3 regions of the Kitasatospora sp. NPDC090308 genome follow, and region 2 is predicted to be linked to each of the others. Evidence: riboswitches for the same ligand, from Rfam matches in the RefSeq annotation. Region 2 holds a riboswitch; each other region holds the start of a gene.
The links. A riboswitch is a leader RNA that binds a small molecule or an ion and turns the genes downstream of it on or off. The one in region 2 is predicted to bind cobalamin.
Positions count from the first base shown of each region.

Region 1: linked by a shared signal. The riboswitch ahead of ACIQVD_RS15125 (HoxN/HupN/NixA family nickel/cobalt transporter) and the one ahead of ACIQVD_RS26025 (prenyltransferase/squalene oxidase repeat-containing protein) in region 2 are both predicted to bind cobalamin.
Region 3: linked by a shared signal. The riboswitch ahead of metE (5-methyltetrahydropteroyltriglutamate--homocysteine S-methyltransferase) and the one ahead of ACIQVD_RS26025 (prenyltransferase/squalene oxidase repeat-containing protein) in region 2 are both predicted to bind cobalamin.

Region 1 is NZ_JBIVXY010000005.1:424,916-428,156, reverse strand. Features, by position in the region: gene ACIQVD_RS15140 (helix-turn-helix domain-containing protein) at 1-25, shown strand, start outside; gene ACIQVD_RS15135 (Fpg/Nei family DNA glycosylase) at 104-910, shown strand; gene ACIQVD_RS15130 (DUF6445 family protein) at 993-1,685, shown strand; cobalamin riboswitch at 1,769-1,979, shown strand; gene ACIQVD_RS15125 (HoxN/HupN/NixA family nickel/cobalt transporter) at 2,010-3,131, shown strand; gene ACIQVD_RS15120 (EamA family transporter) at 3,139-3,241, opposite strand, start outside.
Region 2 is NZ_JBIVXY010000013.1:115,371-118,611, reverse strand. Features, by position in the region: gene ACIQVD_RS26035 (hypothetical protein) at 1-41, opposite strand, end outside; gene ACIQVD_RS26030 (hypothetical protein) at 157-690, opposite strand; cobalamin riboswitch at 1,235-1,307, opposite strand; cobalamin riboswitch at 1,396-1,534, shown strand; gene ACIQVD_RS26025 (prenyltransferase/squalene oxidase repeat-containing protein) at 1,643-3,241, shown strand, end outside.
Region 3 is NZ_JBIVXY010000021.1:3,169-6,409, forward strand. Features, by position in the region: gene ACIQVD_RS31365 (FAD-binding oxidoreductase) at 1-398, opposite strand, end outside; gene cobF (precorrin-6A synthase (deacetylating)) at 649-1,410, shown strand; cobalamin riboswitch at 1,520-1,746, shown strand; gene metE (5-methyltetrahydropteroyltriglutamate--homocysteine S-methyltransferase) at 1,897-3,241, shown strand, end outside.

The sequences.
Region 1 (3,241 bases), on a different contig from region 2:
GCGCGAGGCCGCCGCTGCCCTCTGAACCGGGCCGCCCGGCCTGTCCGAGCGCCCTGGGACAATGGACTCCTCGCGACCACCACGACCGAGGAGTTGACCGCCGGTGCCCGAGGGGCATGTGATCCACCGCCTGGCCAGGCAGAACGACGAGCTGTTCGGGGGGCGCCCGGTGCGGGTCTCCAGCCCGCAGGGGCGCTTCGCGGAGGGGGCCGCGCTGATCGACGGGCGGGTGCTGGACGAGGCGGAGGCGCACGGCAAGCACCTGTTCCTGGGCTTCGGCGAGCACTGGCTGCACGTGCACCTGGGGCTGTACGGGAAGTACGCGTTCGGGGCGGGCGAGGCGCCCGAGCCGGTCGGGCAGGTCCGGCTGCGGATGGTCAACGGCACCGGGTACGCCGACCTGCGCGGGCCGACCGCCTGCGAGCTGCTCACGCCGGAGGAGAAGGCGGCCGTCCACCGCCGACTGGGGCCGGACCCGCTGCGGGCCGGGGAGTCGGGGGAGGCGGCCTGGCGGCGGGTCTCCCGCAGCGGCAGCACGGTGGCCGCGCTGCTGATGGACCAGAAGGTGCTGGCCGGCGTCGGGAACGTGTACCGCGCCGAGGTGCTGTTCCGGCTCGGGATCAGCCCGCACCGCCCCGGGCGCGAGCTGTCCCGGGCCGAGTGGGACGCGATCTGGACGGACCTGGTGGCGCTGATGCACGACGGCGTGGCCGCGGGCCGGATCGACACCGTCCGCCCCGAGCACACCCCGGAGGCGATGGGCCGCCCGCCGCGGGTGGACGACCACGGCGGCGAGGTGTACGTGTACCGGCGGCACGACCGGCCCTGCCTGGTCTGCGGCACCCCGGTCCGCACCGAGGAGCTGGCCGCCCGGAACCTGTTCTGGTGCCCGCGCTGCCAGCGGTCCTGACGCCGCGTCACGGGCAAGCCTTGACGCAAGGTTGACCGGATCTTGGGCGAGGCCCCGGAACACCGCTCCTATTGTCGGGTCCATGCCCGCTCTCCCGTTCCAGGACCGGCGCCCCGCCCCGGCGCTCCCGGTCCTGCCGTACCGCAAGCCCACCCGCGGCCGTGACTACTGGGTCCTGGACGACGTCCTCCCGGACCCGGACGCGGTGCGCGCCCGGCACCTGGCGCGCACCGACTGGGACGAGGGCTACCCGCACAAGCCGGAGTCCTGGCCGGGCCTGCGGGCCATGCCCGGCCTGGAGCCGGCGGAGCTGGCGCGGGTCGAGGAGCTGGTCCGGGAGGCCACCGGCGCGCCGCGGATCTGGGCGCTGGACGAGGCCGAGGGCGGCACCTTCAACCACAACTGCGTGCAGGTGGTGGGCGCCGGGGAGTGCGAGCCGCGCCCGCACACCGACTCCCGCTCGCTGTGCCGCTACGCCGCCGTGCTGTACCTCAACCCGGCCGTCCCCAAGCGCTGCGGCACCAGCTTCTACCGGCAGAGCCTGCCCGGCGGCCGGCTCGGCGGCAACAGCGTGGTCGCCCCGCACAACAACCTGGTGGACGCGCTGGGCACCCGCTTCGTCCCGCCGGACTCCTTCACCGAGGACCTGGCCGTCCCGCACCGCTACAACCGGCTGCTGCTCTACACCGCCAACCTGATCCACACCGCGACCGAGTACCACGGGACGGCGCTGGAGGAGAAGCGGATGACCTGCGTCTTCTTCTGGATGGCCTGACCGGCGGTCAGCACACCGCTGACCAGGCGTGATCTGCGCCACCCCGGCCCGGGTGCGCCCTTGCCGCGGCACCCGCGGCGGGCCTACGGTGGGCGGGCCGTGGTGCTCGGGAAGCCGGTGCACCGTGTCCGCCACGCGAGTGCGCGGCACGGGAGTCCGGAGCGGCCCTCGCCACTGTGATCGGGGAGTCGTCGGCTCCCACCCCGTGCCACTGGCCCCCGCGGCCGGGAAGGCCGGGCGCCGGCGCGCAACACCCCGTCAGCCAGGAGACCGGCCACGGCATCTCACGAAGTGATCCACGAGGTGCTGGAGCGTGATCCGCGGATGACCGCGCCCGAATCGACCCTGGCCGGGACCGGCCCGGTCGCCGTCCTGCCCGCCCTGCGCTGGCGGCGCGAGGACACCCTGCGTACGGCCGGGCTGATGGCGGTGATCCTGGCCCTGCACGCGGTGGCCTTCGGGACGCTGCTGTTCCTGGTGGTGCCGTACGACTACCGGGTCGGCACCCAGGTGTTCGGCGTCGGCCTGGGCGTCACCGCGTACACCCTGGGGATGCGGCACGCCTTCGACGCCGACCACATCGCGGTGATCGACAACACCACCCGCAAGCTGATGGCGGACGGCCGCCGCCCGGTCTCGGTGGGCTTCTGGTTCGCGCTCGGCCACTCCTCGATGGTGGTGCTGATGGCCGCCCTGGTGGCTGGGGGCGCGGCGCTGGCGGGCACCCTGATGGACGAGGACTCGACCACCCACCAGGTGCTGGGCACCGTCGGCACCACCGCGTCCGGTGCCTTCCTCTACCTGATCGCGGCGCTCAACCTGGTCGCCCTGCTGGGCATCTGGCGGGTGTTCCGGGCGATGCGGGCCGGGGAGTACGACGAGGCCGAGCTGGAGAAGCACCTGGACGCCCGGGGCTTCCTGGCCCGGCTGCTGAACCGGGCCACCCGCTCGATCAGCCGCCCCGGGCAGATGTTCCCGGTCGGCATGGTGCTCGGCCTGGGCTTCGACACCGCCACCGAGGTCACCCTGATGGTGATGGCGGGCTCCGGCGCGGCCTCCGGCCTGCCCTGGTACGCGGTGGTCTGCCTGCCGCTGCTGTTCGCCGCCGGGATGAGCCTGTTCGACACCCTGGACGGCACGTTCATGAACATCGCCTACCAGTGGGCGTTCTCGAACCCGGTCCGCAAGGTGTACTACAACCTGACCATCACCGGGCTGTCGATCGCGGTGGCCTTCGTGATCGGCACCATCGAGCTGGTCGCCGTGCTGCACGACAAGTTCGGCCTGACCGACCCCGTCACCGGCTGGATCGCCGGCCTCGGCCTGGACAACGTCGGCTTCGTGATCGTCGGCCTGTTCGTGGTGGTCTGGGCCGCCGCGATCGGCTACTGGCGGATCGCCAAGCGCTCCCGGGCGTTCGGCGGCCCGCGGGCGGGCGCGTCCTGACGGCGCGTCAGCCGGCGGCCAGGATCAGTGTCCCGGCCACCGCGAGGCCCGCGCCCACCACCTGCACCCGCAGCAGCCGCTCCTTCAGCAGGCCGCGCGCCATCAGCGCG
Region 2 (3,241 bases):
TCGACCGACTCGAAGCCCCCGTCCGCAACCGGCTCCAGCACCCGCGGTACCGACCCGGCATCCTCGACGGTTCCACGGCCGGCACCGGCCCGAACCCCGACACCCCGAGCTCCCCTGACGGACCGAAGTCGGTCACGCCCGTGCAGGACCGAGCCTTCAGCCCACTCGTACCTGACGCTCGGGGCGGCCGGTCTCCGGGTCGAGGGCCACCACGAACACCTCGCCGCCCTCGGTGGTCAGCTTGATCCGGTCGGGTCCGTCCCACTGCGCCGAGGCCAGCGCGTTGTCGGGGGCGTCGCCGTTGAAGTAGCCGACCCGCCACCGCCGTGCGGTCAGGCCGGAGCCGGCGTCCACCGAGACCCACCAGAGCGGATCGATCACCGCGGTGCCCTCGTGGATCACCAGGCTGCGGTCGGACCGGCCGGGAGCCGGCCGGTCCGCGGTCTTGTGCGGCGTGCTGCCGAAGCCGAGCAGTGCGAAGGGCGAGGCCAACAGGGTGCAGCCGAGGATCGGGACCAGCAGCAGTCTCCTGGTCTCTCGGGAACGGAACCCGATCAGGACGGCGAGGACGATCAGCACCAGCACTGCGGCACCGTACGCCGGCGGGTGGTGGAAGACCTCGACGAGCACCACCAGTCCGCCGTCCCGGGCGGCTTGAGCTGCGGCGTAGGCCAGTGCGACGAGCAGCATCGCCAGCGTGATCAGTCCGAGCGCGATCGGCCGTCGCCTGCGCCGCCACCAGCATGGCCGACCCGGGGGCACGCGCACCTGCGGAGGCGGTGCGGGCCGTGGAGGGTGGGGCGGCGCCGTGGTCTGCGGGGGAGGGGGAGGCGGACCCACTGCCCTCTGTGCCGCCTTGCCCTCGGACACCGGTGGCTCGGGGACCGGGTCCCTCGTTGCTCGACCGCTCTCGTCCACAGCCCCGCCCCCGGTCATGACACCCCGCCGAGTTGATCAACCTAGGGGGACAGGCTACGGCTCGGACCCGCCGATCCAACAGGGCTGACTTCGGTTCGTCAGGGGAGCTTGGGGCACGGGGGTTCGGGCCGGTGCCGGCCATGAAGCCGTCGAGGGCGTCGGGTCGGTACCGCGGGTGCTCGAGCCGGTTGCGGACGAGGGGCTGATCTGCCGTTCCGTCCTCGTCGCGGGCCCCTTTTCGCCGCCTGCGGCGTGCTGGTGGGCGGCCGCCGCCCGGGTCGCGCGGGTCGGCTTTCGCTCGGGGTGCGCGGTCGGCGGGCATGCGGACTCGGGGTGCCGGAGAGCCCCGCACCGCTGCGCGTCAGCCCCGGATTCGCGCCGGGTTCCCCCGCGCGGCCAGCCGGGACGCTACCGCGCCGCACCCCGGTCCGCGAGCTGGCGCGGGCGACATGACGCCCCGTTGACTCCCCGTCGCGCACCATGGTCTGATGAACGGGTTTTTCACCCTCGGCAGTCAGGGGAAGCCGGTCCGAATCCGGCGCTGACCCGCAACCGTAGATCCGCCCCCACCGGGACGGATGAGCCGGAATGCCTGCGCCGAGGGGTTCGTCAGCAACAGATGCGTCGTCGCGGACTACGACGCGGTGCAGAGCGGCTTCCCCCTCCGGGCCCGGCTGCCACGCCGCCGTACTCCCGCCTCGGCCTACCACGGGGAGAGTCGCCGGTGAGGGTCAGCAACACGCTTACGAGCCACGGCCGCGGAGGCCGGCGGCGGACGGCCCTGGCCCTCACCTCCGCCCTCGCGGTCACCGCCGGCGCCACGCTCGTCCTCGGCCAACCCGGTCGGGCCGCGGCCGACCCGATCGAGGACTGCACGGCCACCACCGGCGCGATCGTCGCCGTCGACTCCGGCCACTGGGACGGCGGCGCCGTGCGCGGCTGCGACGCCCACCCCGCCACCGGCACGAACCCGCTGCACAACGCCGGGTCCACCACCACCGGCACCCGGCACGACGGCCCCGCCTCCGTCTGCCGCCTCGGCAGCAGCACCTTCGGCAACGGCGCCCAGTACCCGACCCCGGCCGAGGAGCCCTGCGCCGACGCTCCGCAGGCCGTCGCCCGGCAGAACGCGGACGCCGGCTTCGCCCCCGACGAGTGGACCCACGACTCCGACCCGGTCGCCACCGAACAGGCGATCCCCGGCCCGGCCACGCCGAGCCCCCGGCCCGGCCGGACGCCCGACCTCGCCAAGGGCGGCGCCTACCTCACCGACCCCGTCCGCCTGCTGGACGGGCACTACTACGAGGCCTTCCCCGACTCCGGGTTCGCCGACTTCGGCCTCACCGTCGACGCCGCCTACGCGCTCGCCGCCACCGGCACCGACGACGCGGCGCTGCGCCGCATCGTCGACTTCCTCGACCGGCAGGGCAAGGACGGCAGCGAACGCACCGTCAACGACTGGACGGCCGTCGGCACCGAGTACGTCGGCGGCGGCTCCGTCGGCAAGGAGGCGCTGCTCGCCGAGATCGTCGGCCGCGACCCGCGCGCCTTCGGCGGCCACGACCTGATCGCCGCCCTCGACCAGGCCGTCTGCGACCACGCCGACACCGACAACGGCTGCGCCGCGCAGGGCAATTACCTCTGGGCCACCTCGGTCTTCTCCCAGTCGCTCGGCATCCTGGCCCAGTTGAGAGCCGACGACACCGAGCACGCCGCCGCGCCCGTCGCCTACCTGAAGGGCCTCCAGGCCGCCGACGGCTCCTGGCCCAGCCTGATCCCCGCCTCCGGCGACTCCGACGTGGACAGCACCGCGATGGCCGTCATGGCGCTCGCGCTCGTCCCCGGCGAAGAGGCGGCCCGGGCCGTCGACCGGGGCCTGGCCTGGCTGGCCGCCCAGCAGCTCCCGGACGGCGGCTTCCCCGGTGCGGCCGGCGACTCGACCAACTCCGCCGCCCTCGCCGCCCAGGGGCTGACGCTCCGCCAGTCCGCCTACGCCGAACGGATCGCCAGGGCCGTCGAGTTCCTCGCGGCCGAGCAGAACGCCGACGGCGGCTTCAACGTCGCCTCCACCGGACAGCAGGGCTCCGACGTCCGGGCCTCCACCCAGGCGCTCGGCGGCGCGACCGGCCTCTCCTTCGGGACGCTCCACCGCGACCTCGACGGCACCGCGCCGACCGGCTCGCCGTCGCCGTCGCCGTCCCGCTCGGGACCGGCATCGCCGTCGGAATCGGCGTCCGCGTCCCCGTCCCCGTCGTCGCTGTCGCCGTCGCCGTCGCCGTCGTCCTCGACGCCTGAGCGCCCGTCCGGGTCGGTTCCGGTCTCC
Region 3 (3,241 bases), on a different contig from region 2:
GGGATGCTGTAGCCGAGGTAGCCGTGGCCGCCGCTGCGGGCGGCGATCGGGAGGCCGTGGCCGCGCGCCACGTCCAGGCAGGCCCGGACGTCGTCGGCGGAGGCGCACTTGGCGACCGCGCCGGGGAGTTGGCCGTCGTTCAGTTCGTTGAAGCCGAGCCGCGCCGTCCCGTACCCGGGGTCGGCGGGCAGCACCAGCCGGTCGCCGAGCCGTTGCCGCAGCGCCTGCCAGTCCGGCGGCGCGGCCCGCCACCCGCGTTGGCGGGGCGGGAACGCCCGCACCGAGCCCGCGTCCGCGCCGGAGGCCGGACCCGAACCCGGGCCCGCACCCGCACCCCGGTCCTGCGCGCGGGCCGGGGAGACGCCCGCCGCGAGCCCCGCCCCCAGTGCTCCGCCCACGGTCAGAAAACGACGACGGTCCATTGTCACGACGCACCTTCCTCCCCCGCGCCGGGCGCACGGAGGCTCTGCGCCGATCGTCACGCCCCGCCCCGCCGCCGCCCGGCCGCGGCCCGCCGGAGTGCGTCCGATGGCCCAGCGCGCGTCCGCGCGCGCACGACGCCCCGCCGGGCTCCGCGCGCCGGGGGCTGCCGGCCGGAGCGCCGACCCGAGCCGGTGGACGCGCCGGGCAGCAGGCACAATCGCCGGTATGCGTACTCTTCTCGTCATCGGCATCGGCGCGGGCGACCCCGACCACCTCACCCTGGAGGCGGTCAAGGCGATCGGCCGCACCGACGTGTTCCTGCTGCTCGACAAGCCGGAGGAACGGCAGGACCTGATGCGGCTGCGGCGGGAGATGATCGCCGAGCACGGCCGGGCCGGGCACCGGGTGGTCGAGCTGGTGGACCCGGCGCGGGACCGGTCGGCGGCCGGGTACGCGGAGGCGGTCGAGGAGTGGCGGGAGCGGCGGGCCGACCTGGTGGAGCGGGCCGTGGCCGAGGAGCTCCCGGACGGCGGGACGGGCGCGCTGCTGGTGTGGGGCGACCCGTCGCTGTACGACAGCGTGACCGCCGTGCTGGACCGGGTCCTGGCGCGCGGGCGGACCGGGTTCGGGTACACGGTGGTGCCCGGCGTCAGCAGCGTCTCGGTGCTGGCGGCCCGCCACCGCACCACGCTGACCCGCACCGCGCGGCCGGTGCGGATCACCACCGGGCGGCGGCTGGCCGCCGAGGGCTTCGGGCCGGGCGCCGAGGACGCGGTGGTGATGCTGGACGGGCAGGCCGCGTTCACCGCCATCGACCCGGCGGGCGTGCACATCCACTACGGGGCGTACCTGGGCACCGAGGACGAGATCCTGGTCTCCGGCCCGCTGGCCGAACAGGCCGACCGGATCGCCGAGTTGCGGGCCGAGGCCCGGGCCCGCAAGGGCTGGATCATGGACAGCTACCTGCTGCGCCGCACCGACGGCTGAACACCGCCCGGGCACCGGCTGACCACCGTCCGCCCGTCCGCCGTCCGCCCGCGCGTCCCACGGACCGGACAGCTGCCGCACTTCGCACCGGAGAACGCCCGGTCCGTTCTACACTGGCCGCGCAACTGGTTCGCCCTGTCCGCCAGGCAGGGCGTCGCAAGAGGGAACCCGGTGGGAATCCGGGACTGCCCCGCAGCGGTGAGTGGGAACGACCGCCGTCATACGCACTGGGTCCGGACGGGCCTGGGAAGCGACGGCCAGTAGGTGCCCGGGAGCGTCGAGCCTCCCCGGGCGGGCCCGCGAGTCCGAAGACCTGCCCGTTGCCCGGGTGCGACCGTTCGCACCCGGTGACCGGTGACCTCGAGGGCGGGTCGGTACGGACACCAGGCGGGCAGGCGCGGTCGAGCGCGGCACCGCCCGGTCTCGGCACCCTTCCGCGCCTCCTGTGCACCGGACCCAGGATCAAGGCTCGCGAGGAGAGTCCCCTTGACTGCGAAGTCCGTAGCCGCGGCAACCGTCCACGGATACCCCCGCCAGGGCGGGAACCGGGAACTGAAGAAGGCCGTCGAGGGCTACTGGCGGGGCACCGTCACCGCCGACGCGCTGCACTCCACCGCCGCCGAACTGCGCTGCGCCAACTGGCGGCAGCTGGCCGGCGCCGGCATCACCGAAGTCCCCACCGGCGACTTCTCGCTGTACGACCACGTGCTGGACACCACGGTCGCCGTCGGCGCGGTCCCGCCCCGGCACCGGGCCGCGTACCAGGCCGACCCGCTGGACGGCTACTTCGCGATGGCGCGCGGCACCCAGCAGGTGGCGCCGCTGGAGATGACCAAGTGGTTCGACACCAACTACCACTACCTGGTGCCGGAGTTGGGCCCGGACACCGTCTTCGCCGCGCACTCCGCCAAGCAGGTCGGCGAACTGCGCGAGGCGCTCGGCCAGGGCTACCGGGCCCGCCCGGTGCTGCTCGGCCCGGTCACCTACCTGCTGCTCGCCAAGCCCGCGCCCGGCGTGGCCGCCGACTTCGAGCCGCTCACCCTGCTGGACCGGCTGCTGCCGGTGTACGCGGAGCTGCTGGCCGACCTGCGGGCGGCCGGCGCCGGGTGGGTGCAGCTCGACGAGCCCGCGCTGGTGCAGGACCGCACCCCGGCCGAGCTGAACGCCGCCGCCCGCGCCTACCGGGAGCTGGGCGCGCTCACCGACCGCCCCAGGCTGCTGGTCGCCTCGTACTTCGACCGGCTCGGCGAGGCGCTGATCACCCTGGCCAAGGCCCCCGTCGACGGCCTGGCGCTGGACTTCACCGGCCCGGCGGCGGGCAACCTGACCGACCTGGCGGCCGTCGGCGGCCTGCCCGGCAAGCGGCTGGTCGCGGGGGTGGTCGACGGCCGCAACGTGTGGATCAACGACCTGGAGAAGTCCCTCGCCACCCTGGCGACCCTGCTCGGCCTGGCCGACACGGTGGACGTCGCCCCCTCCTGCTCACTGCTGCACGTCCCGCTGGACACCGCCGCCGAGCGCGACCTCGACCCGCAGATCGGCCGCTGGCTGGCCTTCGCCCGGCAGAAGGCCGCCGAGACCGCCCTGCTGGCCCGCGCCCTGCGCGAGGGCACCGCCGCCGTCACCGCCCAACTCGCCGCCAACCGGGCCGACCTGGCCTCCCGCGCGGCCTCCCCGATCACCCGCGACCCGGCGGTCCGGGCCAGGGCCGCCGCCGTCACCGAGGCCGACATCCGCCGCGACGCCCCGTACGCCGTCCGCGCCGCGGCGCAGAAGGCCCGGCTCGGCCTGCCGCTGCTGCCCGCCACCACCATCGGCTCCTTCCCGCAGA